Regions from separate parts of the Aminiphilus circumscriptus DSM 16581 genome, predicted to be linked through region 1. Evidence: predicted binding sites of a transcription regulator. Region 1 holds the regulator's gene; the other holds the start of a gene.
What was found. The regulator HrcA, encoded in region 1, represses chaperone genes, less so after heat shock. The targets are predictions, from matches to a motif close to TTAGCACTCNNTNNNANNGAGTGCTAA.

Region 1 (12,014 bases):
TCCCTCCCACCGGGGAATCGACACCTCTCTGACCGCACCGGAAAAGGCTTCCTCCAGCGTGCATTCCAATTCCATCTCCAGATCGGAACCTCTCCGGGGAGCGGTGGAGGAGCGGCCCCGCCGCCCTCCACCACCGAAGAAGCTGTCGAAGATATCTCCAAAGATGTCACCGAAGGGGCTCGTTCCGTCGAAGGGACTACCACCCTGGGGAATGTCGCCCACAAAACCGAACTGATCGTACTGAGCCCGCTTCTGGGGGTCGCTCAGGACCTCATAGGCCTCGTTGATTTCCTTGAATCGCTCCTCCGCCTCCCGATTTCCAGGGTTCGCATCGGGGTGAAACTTGCGGACGAACTTGCGGTAGGCCTTTTTGATGTCCTCAGTACTCGCCTCCCGGGGCACGTCCAATATCTTGTAGTAATCCTTGGTCTGTACAGGCCCCGGCATCTTTCGTCACTCCCTACGCCTCGCCCTTGTCCGAGAACTCCGCGTCCACCGTATCCCCCTGAGACTCGGAGGCACCCTGTCCCGGCGCCGCCTTCGCCGCATCGCCCTGAGGAGATTCCTGAGCATACAGCCGCTGCGCCAGAGGGTGCACCTCCGCAGTGAGTGCACTCAGCGCCTTCCGGATCGCCTCGGGATCGCTTCCCGAAGCGGCATTCTTGAGTGCCTCCAGGCCGGTTTGTATTTTGCCTTTCTCCTCGGGCGTGACCTTATCGCCCAGATCGCGGAGGAGCTTCTCCGTGTTGTACACGGTGCTGTCCGCCTCGTTCCTGGCTTCGGCAAGTTCCTTCTTTTTCCTGTCCGCGTCCTCGTTGCTCTCCGCCTCGTTCTTCATCCGCTCGATCTCTTCCTCGGAGAGCCGAGAGGACTGGATGGTGATGTGCTGACTTTTACCCGTGGCCTTGTCCTTGGCAGTGACGTTGAGGATGCCGTTCACGTCGATGTTGAAAGTCACCTCAATTTGAGGAACTCCCCTTGGTGCAGGGGGAATTCCGTCGAGGAAGAAACGCCCGAGACTCACGTTGTCCGCGGCCATGGCGCGCTCGCCCTGCAGGACATGCACCTCCACCTGCGTCTGGTTGTCCCCGGCGGTGGTGAAGATCTGGCTCTTGGAGACCGGAATGGCCGTGTTTCGTTCGATGATCTTCGTGAAGACCCCGCCCAATGTCTCGAGACCAAGCGAGAGAGGCGTCACATCCACGAGAACGATGTCCTTGTGCTCTCCCGCCAAAATCGCCGCCTGAATCGCGGCGCCCACGGCGACGCACTCGTCGGGGTTGATTCCCTTCGTAGGCTCCTTGCCGAGAAGTTCCCGAATCTTTTTCTGCACCATGGGCATGCGCGTGGCACCTCCCACGAGGAGCACCTTGTCGATCTCCTGTGCAGTGAGCCCGGCATCGGAGAGCGCTCTGCGGGTAGGCTCCACGACACGCTCCAGAAGACCCGCGGTCATCTCCTCGAAACGGGCCCGAGTGAGCGTCAGTTCCAGGTGCTTGGGACCGTTCTGATCCGCCGTAATGAACGGGAGAGAAATCGAGGTCTCGGGCATGGAGGACAGCTCTATCTTCGCTTTTTCCGCAGCCTCCCGAAGGCGTTGCATGGCCATCTTGTCCTTGCGGAGATCGATGCCGTCACTCTTGCGGAACTCCTCCACCATCCAGTCCACGATCTTCATGTCCCAGTCATCGCCGCCGAGGAGGTTGTCCCCCGATGTGGCGAGGACTTCGAAGACTCCTTCTCCTACATCGAGGACGGACACGTCGAAGGTACCGCCGCCGAGATCGAAGACCAGGAGCTTGTGCTCCCCTTCCTTGTTCGCACCATAGGCAAGGGCCGCCGCCGTGGGTTCGTTGATGATGCGGAGCACTTCGAGCCCGGCGATGGCGCCGGCGTCCTTTGTCGCCTGGCGCTGGGCGTCCGTGAAATAGGCGGGAACAGTGATGACCGCCTTCGTGACGGGCTCGCCCAGATACTCCTCGGCATCGCGCTTCATTTTCTGGAGAATCATGGAGGAAATCTCCTGCGGCGTGTAGTACTTGTCATCAATGCGCACTTTGTAATCGGTACCCATTTTCCGCTTGATGGAGATCACCGTGCGCTCGGGGTTGACGATGGCCTGCCGCTTGGCGAGTTGCCCAACAAGCCGTTCCCCTTCTTTTGTGAACGCCACGACGGAAGGAGTGGTACGCATGCCCTCCGCATTGGCGATCACCGTTATGGCATCGCCTTCCTTAACTGCGATACAGCTGTTCGTGGTTCCCAGGTCTATTCCTACAACCTTTGCCATTTCGGATCACCTCGTCGTCCTTTGAAATGAACTTCCAAGAGAACGCAGCCATTCCGGATCTGCGTTCCCGCCTTTCTCGTTTTGTCTCACTCTTCCTCCGAATCGGAATCCGCCTGGAAGCGCCCCACGTGGACCTGCGCGGCCCGCAGGACTTTTCCGCCGAGAAGATATCCCTTCTGGAGTTCCTGCACAATCTGTCCATCCCTCGCGGGATCCTGCACGGGGACGAGCGCGACCGCTTCGTGCACGGCGGGATCGAATGCACCGTCGCAGGTGATGGCACTCACTCCCAATTCCTGGAGAGCGCCGAAAAACTGCTTCCGCACCATGGAAACGCCCTTCAGAAGGGGGTCGTCCGCCTGAGCGGCGGCAATCGCCCTGTCAAGATTATCGAGCACCGGGATGAGAAGCGTCACCGCACGCTCCGCCGCGAGTTCCCGAAGACGTGCCGCATCGCGCTCCGTCCGTTGCCTGAAATTGTGAAAATCGGCGCGGAAACGGGCACTTTCCTCATTTTTTTCGGCAAGCTCCTTTTCCATCTCCTCCAGGAGCTTCTTGCGTGATTCCGCAAGGGCCTCCGCCTCATCGAGACGTCGCCGCAACACCTCCATTTCTTCCTGAAGCCCAGCCACACAGGCAGCCAGCTCCGCCCTGGTGGGGCCGCCACCCCGTCTTCCATGGACGTCCGTTCCTTCTCTGAGCTTTCCTTCCCCCCGCTCTTCCCCGGGAGAACGACATTCCCGAAGAAGAGCTTCGTCGCGCATTTTCGCGTCAGTAAACATGTCGTTGTTCCTCCTCACTTCCATCGTCGTCGCGCAGGCCTTCCAGAACCGTTTCAAGCACGGCGATGGAGCTTTCGTAATTCATCCGAACCGGACCGATGAGACCGAGGATCGCCTTCCGTCCTCCCGTATTTGCCGTGGCAAGGACCACCGAACAGTCGTGCATGCGCTCCTCGGGATTTTCCTCCCCGATGGTGACCGTGAGCGTCCCGTTCAGCGCGCAATTATCCACGAGTTCCACGAGGGCCGACTCCTCTTCGAGAAGAGAAAATACCGCATGGAGTTTCCCCAGATCCTTGAAATCCGGCATTGCGAGCAAATGATGGGCGCCTCCACGGTAGAAACGAAAGGGTTGAGCCGACAGGAGCCCATCCATCTCGGAAATGGCGGCGCGACAGTTTTCCTCTTTTTCCCGGAGTTCGTTCATCACATATTGGAGAAGGTCATTCCTGGCCTCATTCCATGTCCGCCCCGCCATGACCGTATTGATTCTCCTTGAAAGCGTTTCGAGTTCCTCCTGCCGAACCTCGCAGGGAAAGGAAATCATTTTGTGGTGCACAAGCCCGCCCTCGACGACGACAATGGCGAGCGCATGTGTACTGTCCATGCGCAGAAAATCCACCCGGAGCAGGCGAATCTCCTGAAAAGGCGCGAGGGCGGCGACGCTCACATATTGCGTCACTCTGGTCAGGAGTTGGGAAATGTAGGCGAGAGCCCCTTCCACGTCGCGTCGTTGCTCCCGCAAATCCGCAATCCACCGCTCCGCCTCGGGATGAGGCACACGACGGCGCTGAAGGATGGTGTCCACATACAACCTGTAGGCTCTGGATGTGGGGATTCTTCCCGCCGACGTATGCGGTTGGACCAGATACCCCAGCTCCTCGAGATCGGACATTTCATTCCTGATTGTCGCCGCGCTCCGCCCCGTGAGATACTTTTTCGAAAGCGTCCGGGAACCGACAGGCTCTCCTGTCTGGATATAATCGTAGACGACGGCGAGGACAACCTCCAGTTGGCGTTCGGACAGCATTCCTCCACCCCCCTTCCGATCGAATTGCTAGCACTCATTGGAGACGAGTGCCAGCTCTCCGTCATCATCCGCACCGTAGCGTACCAACGTAACTCGGGATTGTCAAGACTGGTCAAACAATCTCGCAAAAAAACATACCGTTTCACGCACTCCCGCATGTTTCCCAATAAGCGTGATCTCCTGCACTCGTCTTTGTGGCAACCATCCTCCGGATCCCGTGATAGAATGCAGGAAACGCCCGGAAGGATCCGCTCGCCGAGCGACAAAGGAGCAACCGGCAAAAAGGAGAATCGTCCGCGTATCCGTCACAATTCCATCAGGTTCAGGAGGCTGAACGCTCGTGAAAGAACAGAAAGGCCACACGACAATCATTCTGATCCGCCACGGAGAATGCGCCGGAAACCGGGAGGGGCTCTTCCGGGGAAGAAGGGATTTCCCTCTGAACGAAACTGGGCAAGCACAGGCAAAAGCGCTTGCCCGAGAGATGATGTCCTTCGCTCCAAAGTACATCTACACCAGCCCGCTCTCTCGGGCGACGGAAACCGCCGAAGCCATAGCTCACTCCTGCGGGGCTCTCGTAGACGTGCGGGAGGGGTTCAACAACATGGCTCTCGGACCGTGGGAGGGTGCCCCCAAGGAAACCATCCGCGAGAACTTCCCTGTCGAATGGGAATTGTGGCTGACAAACCCCGAACGGCTTCGCATTACCGGCGCGGAACGCCTTGCGGATGTGCAGAGGAGAGCCTTTTCCAACCTGGAACACCTGGTGCACCTGCATAAGGGAGACACCATCGCCATCGTCACCCACCGAGCGGTCCTTAAACCACTTCTCGCCGCAGCGCTTGGAATCGCCGAGCCTTATTTCTGGAGAATTCATACGGATACCGCCTCGTACAGTCTCCTCACTCACGACCTTCGGAGGGGATATTGCTGCACCCTACTCAATCAAACCAGACATCTCGCGGAGTATATCTCCGAATGGGTGTGAGCGCGAACGCATCATCGATGCATCCCAAATCACCCGTCCCCCGCAAGCGATCCGTCTCCGCCCCGACCGGTCCCGTTCCGCGGCCCCTGGTGTTTTGGGTCGATGCTTCACTCTTGACCTTGCCCAGCGCACCGACTAAGATGAACCGGGCGCGCCGCTGCCCCTCATCTTTCGACAGAAATTCTGTCGCCCGGGAGTTTTGGTCATGATCCGTAGGACAGTAGTTTCGCGCTTCCGGCGCCCTTTTGTGCCGTGTTAGAGTGGGTCGTGTTTTTGGAAGCGACTTCGGGAAACCGTCTCGGCTCGCTGAGGAGCGCTCGAGATCTTCTGGTGGCCTCGGGTTTTGAAATTCAGAAGACGAGCGGTGTCTACGAGATAGATTTCTCTGAAACGCCCCGCCTTTTGGCATTGGGTGTGTGTCTTCTCGTAACCGCCCCGGAGGAAGCAGAAGCACATTTTTCCGCTCTCGACCGGGCAGTCCGCGGTTTGCCCTGCGCCCCGAAATGTTCCATTTTGGCCTCGTCGGACAGGGAAGGCTTCTTGATCCGTTCCGCCGGAAAGGGCTCTTTTCCACGTATCCCCTTCCTTGAGGTTCTTCCCGAATGGTTGCCGACAGCGGACGTTCCGGAACGAAGTCCCGGCAATCCCCCCGAACCGGAAGATCCCGTTTTCATCTCGTTTCTCTGACGGCGACAAAAGCCTGCGATCCTTCAGGGGGTATGTCATGCAGCAGTGTATCCGTCGTTTCACCACGGCACTTCTCGTTTTTCTCGGAACATTCCTCTCCGTGCTTCCCGCATATGCCGTGGGAAGCACGACACGAGTTCTCTCAATTCCGGAGTATCCCTTCAGGATCGTCTTCACCGAGAAGGACGGACGCATTGTAAAAGCCTTTTTCCGAGCACCGGGCCACCTCAGGCGTCTTCCTGAGGTGGAAGGACTTCGTTATTCCGCCCAGCATCTGACCGTGTGGCACGCAGACCTGGACTGGAGACGGGATGTCTTGTGGCGTTTGAGCTTCGTCGATCCGGAAAACCAGGCGAAAGGACAGTTCCTGTGGTTCGGCGCGCTCTCCGGCTCCTCTCAATTCTGGCTCGTCGCGAGCCCCGCAGGAACGAGCCTGTGGGACACTCTTCCATTGAAAATCATGGCACCACTGGGAACATCCCTCTACGTCTCTCCCTCCACACCGGCCTATCAGGCCACCGGCGAAAGCACGGAAGGCCCATCCCTTTCCTTCATCTACACGATCTCACTTACCGAGAACGGCCCCTGTTTCGTCAACGTACCCGATGTGTACCAGCAACTCCTTCCCGTGACAACCCTCGTCGCATCCCATGAGACCGACAAGAGCAGACGGAAGGCCTATTCGCTTCTTCTCCAGGATTTCGAAGCACTGGCAAAGAGCGAACAAGTCTCTTTGGAAAGCATCATGAACCTCTCCTGGAAGCAGCTTCTCACCGGACGATGGAATCCTTGAATCACATCTGCCCCTGCCCGATCCTGTAAGGGGTAGGGGCACCCTGCCTCCACGCCGGTTGCGTTTGCATCGACAATCCAGGCCGTGAAAAACAAGGGCTCACGCGTTTCGCTCGTTACGTCTCCGGCTCGGACGTTCATTCTCCCGGGAAGTCCGCTTCGATGTTCCCGAGCCACGGGACATGTACCCCCGATCCTGACGCCGCTCCCCGCCTTCGGAAGATCTCGGCCCACTCTTCCGGATGTCCCCCGACTCGAAACGACCGCGCTCGCCCGGGGCGTGCTTCTCGCCCCTCCGGGAAACACCCTCTTCGGTCCGTTTCATTCCTCTCGCTTTAAATTCAGAAGGACCACGGTTTTCTTTCCGCTCCGGCAGACCACTTCCCGAATCGGCACGAGGAGCGCGCGAAGAAAAATCCTTCCGCGAGGACCTCTCCGCACCGCTTCTTTCTTTCGCAAAACTCTCGCCCTCGCGAGGCTGCCTTCCGAATCGGGACGAAGTCCTTTCCTCCCGGGCATCTTTTTCAGCAGAGGACATTCCTCCGGACCGCCCGCCCGAACGATTCCGGGGGGAAAATCGACCGGACACCCCAGACCTTTCCCGTTCCGTCTTTCCAAATTTGCCCGATTCGCCGCGAAAACGCCCCTCAATCGCACGTCTTTCGCCTTTCTCGGACATCTCTTCCACATCCCGCCGCCTACCCTGCGGCGCTTCGGCGGAATTTCTCACTTCCCGGCGTCCCGAACGCCGGTTTCCCACACTGTCGAGGGAGACACGAGGAGCGCCACCGTGCTGTTTTACGGGGGGCATCTCGCGGGAAGTTCCTGCCGGAGAAGGAGTACTTTCCCGCCCCCGCAGCTGACCACACGCACCACGAACATCTCCTCCGCGTTCGCGGCGTAGTTCCGCGTTGACTCCCCAGGCGCGCAGGTGATCCCTGAAACGCTCCGCCCGCTCGCGAGGAGGGCGTTCGAAATTGCCCGCTCCGGAATTGTAGGGAATAAGGTTCACATAGACCTTGAGATCGCCGATCCACGCCGCCAGCTCCTCCGCGTGGGCGGGAGAATCGTTCACGTCCCGGAGCAACATGTATTCGAGGGTAATGCGATCCCCTAAAACTCGCTGATAACGGAGCAGTGCCTTTCGCAACAATGCAAGAGGATACTTTTGGTTCAGCGGCATCAGGCGGGAGCGAAGGGAATCGTTCGCCGCATGCAGAGACACGGAGAGTCCGACTCCGAGTGATTCCGACGCAAGGGCGTCGATACCTGGAACGACACCGGCGGTGGAAATGGTGATGTGCCGCTGCCCCAGTCCCCGCATATGAGGATCCCTGAGCATGCGGATACTTCGAAAAACCTGCTCTGTATTGAGAAGCGGCTCACCCATGCCCATGTACACCACGTTCTGAATCGGCCCTTTCTGATGCGCCTCGATGGCAAGGACCTGGGTGAGCATTTCTCCTGCGGAAAGGTTCCGCACGAATCCTTCCTGGCCGGTAACGCAGAAGCTGCAGGCCAAAGGACATCCCACCTGAGAGGAAAGGCAGGCCGTAGTGTGTTGAGGATGCCGCAGGAAGACCGACTCGATTCGCTCCCCATCCTCAAGCCGCCACAGATATTTCAGAGTTCCGTCAAGAGGGGACATCTCCGCTTTTTCCAGCACGGGCATGGTGAAACGAACGAGAGCGTTCAGCTTTCCCCGCAATTCCTTCGAGAGATTCGTCATTTCCTCAAAGGTGAACACGCGCTTTTTGTAGATCCAGTCGCAAATTTGCCCCGCCCGATAGTCGGGCTCGCCCATTTCGTCCCGCAGGAGCGAAACCCATTCCTCGAAATCCAGTTCCAGGGCATGCAGACGGTCCATAACACATTCCTCCCTCATTTTTCGACGAAAGAAGGACCCTCTGAGGGTCCCTCTTTCGTCCACTCTCGTTCCGTGTTTCGGGCCACCTTGTCCGTCAGGAGTTTCTCGGCAATGGCGACAAAGCGGCACGAACTCCCGAAGGAGTCTGCAAAAGCTCCGGATACAACGGAAATGCCTCGCTCAGCTCCTTGATCTCTTTCCGGACGGCGATTCGCAATGATTCATCTTCGGGAGCGGAAAGCACCCTGTCGACGATCTCCGCGATCCGTTCCATCTCCGCCTCACCCATACCCCGAGTGGTCACCGCCGCCGTTCCAAGACGAACACCACTCGTCACGAAGGGTTTTTCCTTATCGAAGGGGATCATGTTCTTGTTCACCGTGATGCCTGCATCTTCCAAAAGCTTCTCCGCATCCCTTCCCGTCACATTTCGGGAACCTTTGACATCAACGAGAATAAGGTGATTGTCGGTGCCGCCGGAGACGATGCGGAACCCTCGCTCGCCAAGGGCGGCGCAAAGCTTCTTCGCGTTTGCCACGACACCGGCCGCATACGTTCGGAATTCGTCGGTGGCTGCCATTTTGAAGCAAAGGGCTTTCGCCGCGATGGCGTGCATGAAAGGACCGCCCTGCGTCCCTGGAAAGACGGAACGATCCAGCTCTTGAGCGTATTTTGTCTTGCAGAGGATGAGTGCTCCCCGAGGTCCCCGGAGTGTTTTATGGGTCGTCGTGGTGACGAAATCCGCGTGGGGCACCGGACTCGGATGAACTTTTCCCGCGACAAGACCGGCGATGTGAGCCATGTCAACCATGAAGACCGCTCCCACTTCGGCGGCAATGGTCGCAAAGCGGGAAAAATCGATGAAGCGGGGATAGGCGCTCGCTCCGGCGACGATCACCCGAGGGCGATGTTCCTTCGCGAGACGTTCCACCGCTTCGTAGTCAATGGTCTCCGTCTCTGGAGAAACGCCATATCCGACGATACGATAGAGCTTCCCAGTGAAGTTCAACGGGTGTCCATGAGACAGATGCCCGCCCTGATCCAGACTCATGGCCAGCATGGTGTCTCCGGGGTTCATGAAGGTAAAAAAGGCGGACATGTTCGCCTGCGTCCCCGAATGGGGTTGCACGTTCGCATGTTCGGCGCCGAAGAGATCACAGGCCCTGCGTATGGCCACCTCTTCGACGGTTTCCACGAACTCGCAGCCACCGTAATATTTCTTGTGCGGATATCCTTCTGCATATTTGTTCGTCAGTATCGATCCCTGGGCTTCGAGAATCGCCAACGGAACAAAATTCTCCGACGCAATGAGTTCAATGCCATCCCGCTGTCGAGCGAATTCCGACGACACCAGACCGTAGATCTCAGGGTCCACCTCCGCCATTCCGGCTCTCATGAACCACTCCACGTCGTTCCCTCCTTCATGTTTTCCGATTTTCCGACATCTTTTTCGGTCCGACATCTTTTTCGGTCCGACCTCTTTCCCCTTGAATCATACCCTAAAATGAACCAAAGGGAGTAGATCAGGACAGCCTTCTCCACAGACACGCCCCCGAAACATCTCTTTCGGGGGACTCGAAGGGCGAAGAATGCAAAGGGGGGAGCGTGCCCTTCGTGACCGCTTCCCTACAAAAAAAGAGCTCCGGCCGGAATCGCCGAAGCTCCTTGTGTACCAAGTGGTGGAGCTGAGGGGAATTGAACCCCTGACCTCTTCCATGCCAAGGAAGCGCGCTCCCGCTGCGCCACAGCCCCACTCGCGGAACGAAGCACATTATAGGGAGCCCGAGGAATTCTGTCAACCGGCACTTGTTTCAAAGCAACCGCCGGCCGTCGCCGGAAAGCCGAACGTCTTGACAGACCCGGATCTTTCCTCTTACCTCTCCCCGGAAGGGGAAAGACACGCTATACTCGCAGCAGGAACGATTTTCTTTTCGAAAGGGGACATGGGGCATGCCACGGGGACAGACGCAGAAAATCACGTGCTTCTTTTTTCTTGCACTGACCGGTCTTTTTCTTTCCCCGACTTGCTGCGCCGCAGTCACGAGAGGTGACGTGGTACAGATTGTCGTGGATGCCTTGGGGCTCCCCCTCTGGGGAGGGAAAGAACGTTTCGCCGATGTCCCCTCTACCCACCCCCGGGCAAAGGCCATCGAAACGGCGTCGGCCCTGGGTATTCTTTTACCGGGGGACCGATTTCACCCCGACATCGAAGCGACACGAGCGGAAGCGCTGGGCTTCGCCTTTCTCGCCATGGGATGGCGCCGGGAGGGTGAACTCGTCCGCACCTTCGCCACCGATCTCGACGCCGAACTCCCTCCGCACTTTGCCGCTTTCGTCAAGATCGGCCGCTCCATGACCGTTCCTCCACCGGAAGAGTTCCTTTCCGAGGCAAAGAAAAACTGTACTCCCGGCGACGCAGACCTTCTCGCCGCATGGCTCCGAGAGTGCAAGCGCCGTCGTGTCGTCTGGCAAGAGACCTTTCCCGGAGAGACGGGGGATCTTGTCGTGCATCGGGAAAATGTGGGGTCTCCTCCCGGCGCGTGGGCCGTTGCCGTGGAAGAGTTTCCTGAGAAGGGCCCCGCCGAGGCGTGCGCCAGAGAGCTTCGTTCCGCAGGCCATACCGCTCTGATAGTGGAGAACGCCTCGTCCTGGTCGGTTCGGACCGGTCCCTACACCCATTATCTTCAGGCATGGAAGGCCGCCGTCTCCCTGCCGAAACGATTCAACCCCACGGTGATTCCCCACGGCGGCAGCGCGAGCAATGCCCTGTTCTGGGCAGCCATCGTCGGATCTCCGGAACGTCTCGCCCCTCGCATTGTTCCGGCTCCGCTTCTCGGGGCAAAACGGCTTCCCCTTTCGCGCCTCGCCGACGGTTTTGGCGGCGAAGGTGGCATCAATGGAGGCTATTTCGACGGCTCCGTTCCCATAGGGAGTCTCCTCGTGGAAGGAGTCCCTGTCGCACTTGCCCACGGAAACAGATCCGCCGTGGGGTGGAACCGTTCCGGTGATGTGCATTTCGGAAACGGGGCCTACCGGGCATGGGTCCTCGCGGGAGCGCAGTCTCTTCCCGTGAGCAAGCTCAACGGCGAGGTACCGCCGGAAAGTGCCGGCCTTTTCACGGCACCTTCCGGCGCTTTCGCGAACGTGGGGGACGGGCTGAAGATCCACATACGAAATGGTGTCATGACCTGGCGTTCCTTCGCCCAGGGAATACACCCCGTTCCGGGGGACGGTTTTCTTCTTGTGGTGCGAGGGGCACTTCAAAAACGCATGATGGAGTTTCCTCTCCAAACACCCGCGGAACTCCAGATCACGTGGCAGGATGGTACGATGGAAAGGATGGATTTCGTCCTCCAGGCCGGACCACTGTTGCTCCTGGAGGGACAACCGGCTCTCGGCAATGAAGGACTCCCGCCATCCCTCACCGCACTCCGTCATCCCAGAACCCTCGTGGGTTACGACGGCAAACACATGTGGTGGATGGTCGTGGATGGAAGAAACTCCTGGAGAAGCACCGGAGTGACTCTCGAAGAGGCAAAACGCCTGGCTGCCGCTGCCGGCCTGACCCACGCGTTGAA
Region 2 (12,014 bases), on a different contig from region 1:
GGCCGTGTCGCGTCGGTTCCTCCACCGGGACGTTTTTTCCCGCGTCGGCATCTTCTCTTTTTCCGCTCTGTTCAGTCACGCCGAATCCTTGCCCCCCTTCAGCTTCTGCGCGAGGCTCCGCAACGCCAGAAGATCCTCGTCGGTCGCTTCTCCACGGCGGCATTTGAGCTGCAGGGCTTCATACTGCCGTTTTCTGTTCCTCGCCTCGAGGAGACCCACAACCGTTTTCCACGCATCCTTCTCTTCGAGACGGGCACACCACTCTCCTCCGAAAGCCACCACCCGAAGGGGATAGGTTTCGCCGATGACATGCCATCGCGCCTCCAGTTCTTCTGGAACCTCTCCGGAAAGAAGCGCCATGACAAGATGGCGAAGTCGCTCTTCCGAAAAGAGGGGAAGGATTCCCTCCGGGGAGGCGTTGCGCCGACGGCTCGCGTCCGTCCACAGAAGAAAAAGCAACGCGGCTTCCACCGGATCCGCGGCTTCCTCTCCTTTCCCTCCAGTTATAGATACGCCGGAAAGGGAGGGTTTCCCTTGTTCCGATTGAGAAAGAACTTTTCTCTCTCTTTCGACGAGTTCGACGAGCTGATGTGCAAAAAGGCCGAAGGCAGCGGCGATCTCCGGCACAAAGGGGGCAAGATCAAGGGAAGAAAGCTGGGCGACACCACTGAGGATATCTCTGGTGGCCTGTTCTCTTTGCGTCGGATCACGCAGGGCGTCTCTCCGCAGGGAAAGATGATGTCGCACGAGAGGCATCGACGCGTCAAGACAGGCGGAAAAACGGGCAGCACCTCCGGGAGCGGAAAGAAACTCGTCGGGGTCCTTCGCCTCGGGCAGAGAGACCACCCGAACATCCAATCCGCGACTCTGCAGCACATACATGCCTCGCACCGCAGCCTCCTGCCCTGCCGCGTCCGCATCGAAACAGATATAACAGCGCGGCGCGAATCGCTTGACGAGATCCGCCTGTTCGGAGGTGAGAGCGGTGCCGAGAGACGCCACGGCCTCACCGAATCCTTCCATGTGGAGCCGAAGAGCATCCATGTAGCCTTCCACGAGAATTGCCCGTCCCCGGGCACGCATGAACTGTTTGGCCCGGTGCAGCAGGTAGAGACACTCCCGCTTCCGAAAAAGCACCCCCTCCGGGCTGTTGAGATATTTCGCGCCTTCCCCGTCCACAAGACGTCCGCCGAAGGCGATGATGCGCCCCGACACATCCGCGATGGGAAAGATGACTCGCCCGCGGAAGCGATCGTAGAGCCCTCTGTTGCCTTCGACGACCACGCCGCAGGCAAGGGCTTCTTTTTCGCCGACGTTTCGACTTTGCAGATGGCGCCACAGGGAATCCCAGCCGGAAGGTGCCCAACCCAGACCAAACTCCTTCCAGAAGTGTTCCGGGACATTTCTTTTTGCCAGATAGCGTCTTCCGGAAATTCCCCCCGGCCCCAAAAGACTTTCCGTGAAAAATTCCTGCGCCAGTGCCGACACGCTTCGCACATCGCCTCCGGGAGCACCTTTCCGTGCCGGATCGAGAGAAACCCCGGCCCGGGAAGCCAACAGTTCCAGGGCTTGAGAAAAAGAGATGCCTTCCGTCTCCATGACGAAAGAAAAGATGTCGCCACCCCGTCCGCAACCGAAGCAATGGTAGGTCTGCCGTTCGGGAGAGACGGTGAAGGAAGGAGTCTTCTCTCCGTGGAAGGGGCAGAGGCCCTTGAAGCTCCGCCCCGCTTTCTTCAGGGGAACGTAATCACCGATGACCTCGACGATATCCAGTCGCTCCTTTATCCGTCGCACATGGTCGGCATGCATGACTCGCACTCCTCCGAACAAACAGGCGGGGGGGAGGAGCGGACGCTCTTCCCCCCTGTGAAAAACGGGGGCGATGCCCCCTACGGACTTCTATCTTGAAAGGGTGATCAGCTGAAAAGCGGTGCGAGCACCAGGGCCACCACGGACATGAGCTTGATGAGAATGTTCAGGCTCGGCCCCGCAGTATCCTTGAAAGGATCGCCCACGGTATCGCCCACCACCGCCGCGGCGTGGGGAGCGCTTCCCTTTCCACCGTGGTTGCCCTCTTCGATGTACTTCTTCGCGTTGTCCCAGGCGCCGCCCGCATTAGCCATGAAGATGGCGAGCATGACCCCAGTTACAATGGAGCCACCCAACAACCCGCCGAGAGCCTGCGCGCCGAGGAAGTAGCCAACGAGCACAGGAGAAATCACGGCGAGAAGTCCCGGGAACACCATCTCCCGAAGGGACGCGGCGGTGGAGATGTCCACGCACCGTTCGTACTGCGGCTCTCCGGTCCCTTCCATGATACCGGGAATTTCACGGAACTGGCGCCGTACCTCGTCGATCATCTTCTCCGCCGCACGTCCCACCGCCTGAATGGCAAGGGCGCTGAAGAAGAAGGGGAGCATACCGCCCAGGAAAAGACCGACCATGACCCGAGGATCCTTGAGATCAATGACGCTCAGGTTCACCGCCGTGGCGTAGGCCGCGAAGAGCGCCAGCGCGGTGAGTGCCGCCGAGCCGATGGCCAACCCCTTGCCGACGGCGGCGGTGGTGTTCCCCACCGCGTCGAGACGGTCCGTGATCTTTCGGACTTCCTTGGGAAGATGACTCATTTCGGCGATACCTCCGGCGTTGTCCGCGATGGGGCCGTATCCGTCCACGGAGAGGGTCATGCCCACCGTGGAGAGCATGCCCACCGCCGCACAGGCGATGCCGTAGAGCCCGCCGAACTTCACTCCCACAAGAATGGCCGCACAGATGAGGATCACGGGAATCATGGTGGATTTCATACCCACTCCAATGCCGGAGAGAATGTTCGTGGCGGAACCCGTCTCGGAGGCATGGGCGATCTCCTTCACGGATTTGAAGGACGCGGAGGTGTAGACCTCCGTCACGTAGCCGATGAGCACACCCGAGAGCACGCCCGCCACCACGGCGAAGAAGAGCGTGTTGTCCCCGTCGAAGACACTGCGGGTGAGGAAGAAGGATCCGAGGATCATGAAGACCCCTGTGGAGAAGATTCCCATGCGGAGCGCCATCTGGGGATCTCCGCCCTCCTTGACCCGGACGAAGAAGGTACCGAGCACGGCGGAGACGATCCCCAGGGCGGAAAGGAGAAGCGGATAGGCGACGCCCCTGTCTCCGAAGGTCGCAAGACCGATGGCCATGGCGGCGATGATGGAGTTCACGTAGGACTCGAAGAGGTCGGCTCCCATGCCGGCAATGTCTCCCACGTTGTCTCCCACGTTGTCCGCGATGACCGCGGGATTGCGGGGATCGTCCTCGGGAATTCCCGCCTCAACCTTGCCTACCAGGTCCGCTCCCACATCGGCGGCCTTGGTGTAAATGCCGCCCCCCACGCGGGCAAAAAGTGCGATGGAACTGGCGCCGAACCCGAAGCCCGTGATGACGTTAGGATCACGAAAGAGCAGATAGGAAGCGACGACACCGAGGATGCCGATGCCCACCACGAACATGCCCATCACGGTACCGCCAGTGAAGGCGATGCGCAGAGCACTGTTCATGCTCTCCGTCGCGGCGAAGGCGGTCTTTCCGTTCGCCTTCGTGGCGATCCGCATGCCGAGAAACCCCGCCAAGGCGCTGCAGAGAGCGCCAAAGGCAAAGGAGACTGCAGAAGCCGCACCTATCTTGAACCAGAGAAGCGCCGCAACAATCACGACGAAAGGGGCGAGCCAACGATATTCACGGAAGAGAAATGCCATGGCACCCTTTTGGATGATCCCGGACAACTCCTCCACCCGTGCATTCGTTACGGGAAACGCCGTGATCTTTCCCATGGAGATGACCGCATAGAGCAATGCCAACGCTCCGGCACCTCCAACAATCCAATACAACTGCATTTCAAACGACCTCCTTAAGAAGTGATGAACGCGATTTTCGGCGGCGTGCGGGGCACGTCGCCGAAGTGCCCACCATTATAGACAGCAGAAGTGCGGGGCACAAGGGAAAATTCCGAAAAACAACGTCCTTTTTTTCCTCACATTACGCTTCCGGCGTCCTTCTCAGCCGTTCTCCCTCCTCGTCGGATTCCGCGCCCTTTTCCGGAGGTACCGCGAGGAGAATGCCCCTGCGGAAGTCTGCCCCCCCTTTCAGCGAACGTAGCATGCCCTCCAGGGCACCGCGAATAAACTCCGCCACGAAGGATTTCATGGGAAGGCGGGAAGAGCCCACATAGAGTTCGAGCGGAGCGCGTCCCCGCAGGACAAGGTCCTCCACCATCGTGGCAAGAGCCACTTCCTCTCCTCGAGCAACGTGGAGCACTTCGCCGCCGGAAGAAGCATTTTCCCTCCGACGGGAGAACTCTTTCGCACGTTCCCCCGTCGCATCACCAGAGGTTTCTCCGTAGAAAGCGATGATTCCCCTCACGTCTTCGGGAACCGTCTCAGGAGCACCCACCCAGACGCGCGGAAGAGGAAGACGCTTGCCGCCTTCCAGGAGAACCAGGTCGAAGCCGGGAAAGAAACGGCTCGTCATCTCCGCAAGGATCTCTCCGTCGGAAAGAGGCGAAGATGCCGCACCGGAGGAGGCTTGACGAACATGCCCAAGTTCGACGCGAAGCCCATCCTCTCCCCACCATACGGAAGGAAACCCTGCCTCGACGAACTTGCCCGTATCCGTTCCAGGATCACTGCACACCCGGTGGGACCCATGTTTCACATACGCGCACCGCAATCCCTTCCGGCGGAGAATCTCCAAAAGCACCCCACAGAGCGTCGTCTTTCCGGAATTCTTCAGCCCGCTCACCGCAAGAACAAAGGGCATGGCAACTCCTCCTTTCGCTCCGCTCACTCTGCACCGACGCGGTTTGTTATGCGCCGGGAGCTTCCTCGGGGCCGTTCCACAACATGCCGGAACGGGAGGCGAGCGCGGCGGCCACGCCGGCGCCGACACCGTTATCGATATTCACCACCACGACCCCGCTGCTGCAGGCGTTGAGCATGGCCAGAAGCGGTGCGAGACCGCCGAAGGATGCCCCATATCCAACCGACGTGGGTACGGCTACGACGAGGCAGCCCACAAGTCCCGCAACGACGCTCGGAAGCGCCCCGTCCATACCGGCCACGACGACGAGCACATCCATCTTGCGCAGTTCCGGAAGCACATCGAGAAGCCGATGCAGACCCGCGACTCCCACGTCAAAATAGCGCCCTACCCGGCACCCCGCAAAAGAGGCTACCAAGGCAGCCTCTTCCGCGACGGGCACGTCTCCCGCGCCGGCGCTCACCACCGCGACGGAGGTCCCGCGGGAGCGAGGCTCCTCCACCTGAAAAACGCCCATCCGGGGAAGAGGGTGATAGACCAGGCCATCCAGCTCGCGTGCCACGATCTCCGCCTGTTCAGGGGTCATGCGGCTGAACAGAGTGTTTCCGGGACGCTCCCGAAGAAGCGCGGCAATGTCCCGAAGCTGGTCCGGCGACTTCCCCTGGCAGAGAATGATCTCCCCGATACCGCGCCGGACACTGCGATGTCCGTCGAGGCGGACATCACCCCGCTCGGCGTAGGGCAAACCGGCGATGAATTCAACCACGCCATCCAGGGTCTCTTGCCCCTCCGCGAAGGCGCGCAAGCGCCTCCGGAGCGCTTCGGCGTACTCCACCGGTCTACTCCCACTCGATGGTCGCGGGAGGTTTCCCCGTCACGTCCATCACGACCCTGTTGATGCCGGGAATTTCGTTGCAGATCCGCCGCGACACCGCATCCACCAGATCCTCCGGCAGGCGATACCAGTCGGCGGTCATACCGTCCTGGGCCTCCACGGCGCGGAGCACCGCCACCTCCGCATAGGTACGAACATCTCCCATGACGCCCACGCTCCGCACAGGCAGAAGAACACAGAAAGCCTGCCAGATCTTTCGGTAGAGACCGGCATTTCGAATGGCCTCGAGAAAGATCGCGTCGGCCCCGCGCAACACGTCCAGTCTCTCCGGCGTGATCTCGCCGAGACAGCGTACGGCGAGCCCCGGTCCCGGAAAGGGATGCCGCTCGAGAATGCGCTCCGGAAGTCCCAGCAGGGCGCCTATCTTCCGTACCTCGTCCTTGAAGAGATCCCGCAGCGGTTCGAGCACGGCGAGACGCATCACCTCGGGCAATCCGCCCACATTGTGATGTGTCTTGATCACCGCCGCTCCCTTTCCCTTGTGGCCGCTCTCGATCACGTCGGGATAGAGCGTTCCCTGGAGGAGCCACTCCGCACCGCCGACATCCTCGGCCTTTTCCTCGAAAACACGGACGAAGACTTCACCGATGATCTTTCGTTTTCGCTCCGGCTCGACGACTCCCGCGAGGGCATCGAGAAAACGGGCCGAGGCATCGACAAAATGGACCTTCAACCCCAGCGTCTTATACGCCTCGAGCACCTCCGCCGCCTCGTTCCGCCTCAAAAGGCCGTTGTCCACGAAAATGCATTCGAGCCGATCTCCGATGGCACGGCTCGTCAGGAGCGCCGCCACGCTCGAATCCACTCCTCCGGAGAGACCGCAGACCACCCGGCCGTTCCCGACCTTTCTCCGGATCTCCTCCGTCATGGAGGTGACCCATTCGCCGAGGTCCCAGGTGGGCTCGCAGCGACAGACCCTGAAAAGAAAATTGCTCAGAATCTCCTGCCCTCCCACGGTGTGCGCCACTTCGGGATGAAACTGAATGGCGTAGATTCCCCGCTCAGGCAGGGCGAACCCCGCAGGAATTCCGGACTCGCTCTGTGCGATGATTGCGGCATCCGCGGGCAGTTCCGCCACTTGGTCCCAGTGACTCATCCACACTGTAAGCTCTCCGGGAAGACCCTCGAAAAGGGGGCTCTTCCGAAGGCTCACCCGGGTACGCCCGTACTCCGCCCTGCATCCTTTCTCCACCCTTCCTCCAAGGCGTTGAGCGAGGACCTGCATGCCGTAGCAGATGCCAAGGATCGGGATACCGCTCTCCAGAAGTCTCGGATCCATCGACGGCGCCTCTTCATCGCGGACGCTGGACGGCCCCCCCGAAAGAATGACGCCCCTGGGGGACGCGGCGAGGAGCGTCGCCACATCCGCATCCCAAGGAAGAATTTCGCTGTAGACCTTCATTTCCCGCACGCGCCGGGCAATAAGCTGCGTGTACTGAGATCCGTAATCCAACACGATGATGGTGTCTGACTTCTTCATGCGTCGGGCCGGAGCCCTTCACCTCCAACAACAGAATCTCCTCGCAGGGAACCGGGGGGCCGCACAAACAATTTCCCGACGAAAGCCTTCCCATGCCTCGGGAATGCCTCATCTCGCCCAATCATACCACGCCGGGGAAAGAGGACTCCAGCGAAAAGGCCCCCGCACTGCGGGGGCCTCGTGTTACAACAGCTCGAACAACCTCCGGGCCCAATGGCCTAGTAGTCCATGTCGCCCATTCCACCCATACCGCCGGGCATGGGAGGCATCTTGTCCTTCTTCTCAGGCTTGTCGGCAACAAGGCTCTCCGTGGTGAGCACCATGGCCGCGATGGAACCGGCGTTCTGGAGCGCGCTGCGGGTCACCTTCACGGGATCGATGATGCCAGACTGGACGAGATCCTCGTACTCACCGCTCACGGCGTTGAGACCGTGCCCCTTGGGAAGGGTGCAAACGCGCTCGACCACCACGTCGCCCTGAAGACCCGCGTTGCTGGCGATGAGATGGAGCGGCTCCGTGAGGGCCTTCCTCACAAGGGCGGCACCGATCTTCTCGTCCGCCTCGAGCGTGCCGAGGAACTTGTCGAGAGCGGGGAGGCAGTTCACGAGGGCCACGCCGCCTCCGGCGACGATACCTTCCTCCACGGCGGCCCTGGTCGCATTCAGGGCATCCTCGATGCGGTGCTTCAGCTCCTTCTGCTCGGTCTCGGTTGCAGCACCCACCTGGATGACCGCCACACCGCCCACAAGCTTGGCAAGGCGCTCCTGAAGCTTCTCCTTGTCATACTCGGACGTGCTGTCCTCAAGCTCCCGCTTGATCTGGGCGGCCCGCTTGCGGATCTCCTCGGGATTTCCCGCACCCTCGACGATAGTGGTCTCTTCCTTGGAAACCCGGATCTTCTTGGCGCGGCCCAGCATGGAGAGATCGGCGTTCTCGAGTTTGATGCCAATTTCCTCGCTGATGACCTGACCGCCGGTGACGATGGCGATGTCCTGGAGCATAGCCTTGCGGCGCTCGCCGAAGCCGGGAGCCTTCACGGCCACGACCTGGAGAATGCCCCGAAGCTTGTTCACCACGAGAGTGGCCAGAGCCTCACCCTCGATGTCCTCGGCGATGATCATGAGAGGCTTGCCCGCCTGCACGGCCTTCTCGAGGATGGGAAGCATGTCCTTCACGTTGCTGATCTTGCCGTCGTTGATGAGGATGTAGGCGTCATCCAGAGCACACTCCATCCGCTCGGGATCGGTGACCATGTAGGGGCTGATGTAGCCCTTGTCGAACTGGAGCCCCTCCACCATCTCGAGGGTGGTCCCCACGGTCTGACTATCCTCGACAGTGATGACGCCGTCCTCGCCGACCTTCTGCATGGCCTCGGCGATGAGCTCACCCACGCCCTTGTCGTTGGCGGAGATGGCGGCGACCTGGGCGATCTTCGCCTTGTCCTTCACGTCCAGGGCAAGGCTCTTCAGCTCGTCCACGACGACATCCACAGCCTTCTCGATACCACGGCGCATCAGGATTCCGTTGGCTCCGGCCACGACATTCTTCATGCCCTCGCGGATCATCGCCCGGGCGAGAACCGTGGCGGTGGTGGTTCCGTCTCCGGCGACATCGTTCGTCTTGGAGGCGACTTCCTTGAGAAGCTGCGCTCCCATGTTCTCGAAGGGATCCTCGAGTTCGATCTCCTTGGCGATGGTCACGCCGTCGTTCGTGATGGTGGGAGAGCCGAACTTCTTCTCGAGAACCACGTTGCGCCCCTTGGGTCCGAGAGTTCCACCGACGGTGTCGGCCACGTGGTTGATGCCCCGCATGAGCGCCCGACGGGCGTCTTCGCCATATGCAATAATCTTCGCTGCCATTGGTTGTACACCTCCTGGAGGAATTGGGTATGTCTACGTTCTTGTTGCGTCGAAAAGAACTCCCTGCCGAAGAAGAACGCCTCTAGCCGACGATGGCCAGAACGTCCCGTTCGCTGAGGATGAGAAACTCCTCTCCGTCGATCTTGACTTCCGTTCCGGAGTACTTGCTGAAGATGATGCGATCTCCCACCTTCACCTCAAGGGGAAGCTTCTGTCCGTTCTCGAGAACCTTTCCGGTCCCGACGGCCTTCACTTCGCCCTCCTGAGGCTTTTCTTTCGCCGTGTCCGGAAGAACGATGCCGCCCTTGGTCTTTTCCTCCTGGGAGAGGACCTTCACAACGATACGGTCCGCAAGGGGTTTGAGCTTCATTTACAATCCCTCCTCAAATTTTGTTTCCGTGTTAGCACTCATTCGGAACGAGTGCTAATTTGACCATGAATGATCTTACTGAGCTTCAGACAAGATCTCAAGCGTAATGAGATCCATATTTCCGCAGAAAAAAGCCATTTATCTTCTTTTTTCGCTTGCTGAGACGTTTTTTCGATCCTTTTTATCCGGAGCCTCTGTGGTCTCTCGTGACAGCACAGCCGTCGAGGCCGTTCTGTCCCAAATCAGGGACAAAACAGCCTCGGCCAAGGGGAAAACGGGCGCGCGAACACGCGAATTGCTCGTGGCAACGCTCAGCGGGAGAGCGGAAGCGATGGATCCGGCGAAAGAGAGAGATCCGAAAAGAATCCTCGTCGATAGATGTTGTATCCCGCAGCGGCGATCATCACCGCGTTGTCCGTGCAAAGAGAGAGGGGGGGAAGAAAAATCTCCACGCCGGGCAATGCACTCAGGGCGTTCCGCAGTGCACTGTTCGCCGCGACACCCCCCGAGACGGCGACACGGCGGACCCCCGATCGCAGAACGGCGAGGCGGACTTTTCCGACGAGCGACGCGACGGCAGCTTTTTGAAAGGACGCGCACACGTGAGCCACGGGAATGGGTTTCCCTTCCTTTTCAAGCCTTCGCAGCACCCAAAGGACCGCTGTCTTGAGACCGCTGAAGCTGAAACCGATCTCGTCGGAATGTTCGAGAGGCACGGGAAGCGGAAAGGCATCGGGATCTCCCTCCCGGGCGAGCCGGTCCACCTCCGGACCACCGGGATAACCGAGCCCAAGGAGCTTGGCAACTTTATCGTAGGCCTCGCCCACGGCGTCGTCCTTCGTCTCGCCCAAAAGTTCATATTCACCGAAGGAGCGCACGAAAACGATCTCCGTGTGTCCCCCAGAGACAATGAGGGAGAGAAAAGGGGGCTCCAGAGACGGATGAACGGCCACATTGGCGAAGAGGTGTCCCTCCAGGTGATTGACTCCCACAAGAGACACTTCCCAGGCCTGGGCGAGCGCCTTGGCGCTCATCACCCCCACGAGGAGAGACCCCACAAGGCCTGGTCCGGCAGTGACCGCAATAAGGGAGAGCTGTCGGGCCGGATTGTGAATTCCAGCTTTCTCCAGGGTCCTCCGCAGCAAAGGAAGCAACGCTTCCTGATGACACCGGGAAGCAACTTCGGGAACGACTCCTCCGAAGGGCGCATGTTCCTCGATCTGGCTCGAGATCCCCTGGGCGAGAACGGTGCGTTGGTTTTCGAGAACGCACACCGCCGTATCGTCACAGCTCGTTTCGATGCCGAGCGTCAGAAAAGGGGACTCCACCGTCAATGCCCCCCACAACCGCAGCCGCCACCGCAGCCGCTGCAGCTTCCAGTACAGCCCGCCTTCTTTCGACGGGGCTCCCCCTGTTCGTGGATGAGACTCTTTCCACGACAGTGGGGACACTTGTTCGCGAAGGTCTCACAGGAAAAACGCTCCCCGCAGGAAGCACACCGATACACGTGCACGCTCTTCACCTCCCAGGAATGCGCAGTTTCGTCGCGTACTCTCCATAGCCGAGACGAATTTCTTTCCCCGGAACGATCTCTTCCGAAGGAACGACAAACGCAAACACGCCCGCCGTATCGGAGGAAATCTCGCCGTGGGGAAAGAAATCTTTTCTTGTAAGGATGTCCTTCCACTGCACCGCATAGTTTCCAACAAAAATCTGTTCGGGGTCGAAGGTCCAGGGAATGAGCGCCCGGTAGCGGCAGATGAAGAGGATCTTTCCTTTCACGGCATCGCTGAGAAAATGCTGCACATGCCATTTGAGCCACTCCGGCGCTTCTGATTCGCCCCCGGAGGCGCGGCTGAGGACATTGTCCACGTAGACGAAGGTCATCTGCCCCCGGGCACCGACAATCATGCCCCCAAGATCCTGCCCCTCCACCCACACGTTGGCGGATCGCTCCTCCACAAGTTCCTCCACGGACAAAGCGCGAGCGACGCATTCGCTCACCGGGACAAGGACCATGCACACCACAAGACAGACGTTCAAGACACGGAATACGTTTTTCACGGCAAAATTCCTCCCTTCTCTACAGAGAACACCTGCGGAGGAACACGCTCCTCCCGGCGCAGATCATGATCCCCCCGGAGGACAAAGAACGCAAGCCTTCCCACTGTCCGGAGAGAGTCGAGTCATGCATCGTTCTTCTTTCTGACTGAAAAGGTTTCCGGCGGACGGAGCGCTTCTCACTTCCTCCTCTTCCAGGAAAAGACGATCTCATCCAAACGGCCTCCGCGCATGCTCCATCTTCGTCTCCGGTTTCATTCCACATCAGCGTCTCCGAAACTACGGTCGGTTCTTCCGAGACACCTCGCTTTCGCTTACCCCTCGACGACGCAACGCGCTCCGTACCCATTCCCATTCTCGACATTGCAATCGGCGTGTCACCAAGGCATAGACCGCTCCACCCATGCAGGCGACACCTCCAAGCCAGAGCAGTCGCAGCGTAAGAGATGCCGTGGAAGGATAGGGCAGCAGGAATTTCCAGAGCAGGATCATCGCCGTCGTGAACGCCAGGGAGATTCCCACAGGCTTTCCCCATTCCAGCGAAAAGAGCCG

Region 2: groES (co-chaperone GroES) is a predicted target of HrcA. The motif match lies at 9,433-9,459, and genes of this name have one in related genera.

What each region holds. Positions count from the first base shown of each region.
Region 1 covers NZ_JAFY01000005.1:211,368-223,381, forward strand. The annotation lists gene dnaJ (molecular chaperone DnaJ) at 1-447, opposite strand, end outside; gene dnaK (molecular chaperone DnaK) at 461-2,290, opposite strand; gene K349_RS16780 (nucleotide exchange factor GrpE) at 2,377-3,072, opposite strand; gene hrcA (heat-inducible transcriptional repressor HrcA) at 3,062-4,102, opposite strand; gene K349_RS0108125 (histidine phosphatase family protein) at 4,443-5,090, shown strand; gene K349_RS17990 (hypothetical protein) at 5,815-6,570, shown strand; gene rlmN (dual-specificity RNA methyltransferase RlmN) at 6,670-8,436, opposite strand; gene K349_RS0108145 (serine hydroxymethyltransferase) at 8,531-9,820, opposite strand; tRNA gene K349_RS0108150 (tRNA-Ala) at 10,114-10,188, opposite strand; gene K349_RS17995 (phosphodiester glycosidase family protein) at 10,489-12,014, shown strand, end outside.
Region 2 covers NZ_JAFY01000007.1:230,744-242,757, reverse strand. The annotation lists gene dnaG (DNA primase) at 76-1,809, opposite strand; gene K349_RS0111810 (sodium-translocating pyrophosphatase) at 1,917-3,875, opposite strand; gene K349_RS0111805 (molybdopterin-guanine dinucleotide biosynthesis protein MobB) at 4,018-4,797, opposite strand; gene larB (nickel pincer cofactor biosynthesis protein LarB) at 4,844-5,632, opposite strand; gene guaA (glutamine-hydrolyzing GMP synthase) at 5,637-7,172, opposite strand; gene groL (chaperonin GroEL) at 7,391-9,031, opposite strand; gene groES (co-chaperone GroES) at 9,114-9,401, opposite strand; gene tsaD (tRNA (adenosine(37)-N6)-threonylcarbamoyltransferase complex transferase subunit TsaD) at 9,713-10,735, opposite strand; gene K349_RS17160 (hypothetical protein) at 10,920-11,465, opposite strand; gene murJ (murein biosynthesis integral membrane protein MurJ) at 11,742-12,014, opposite strand, start outside.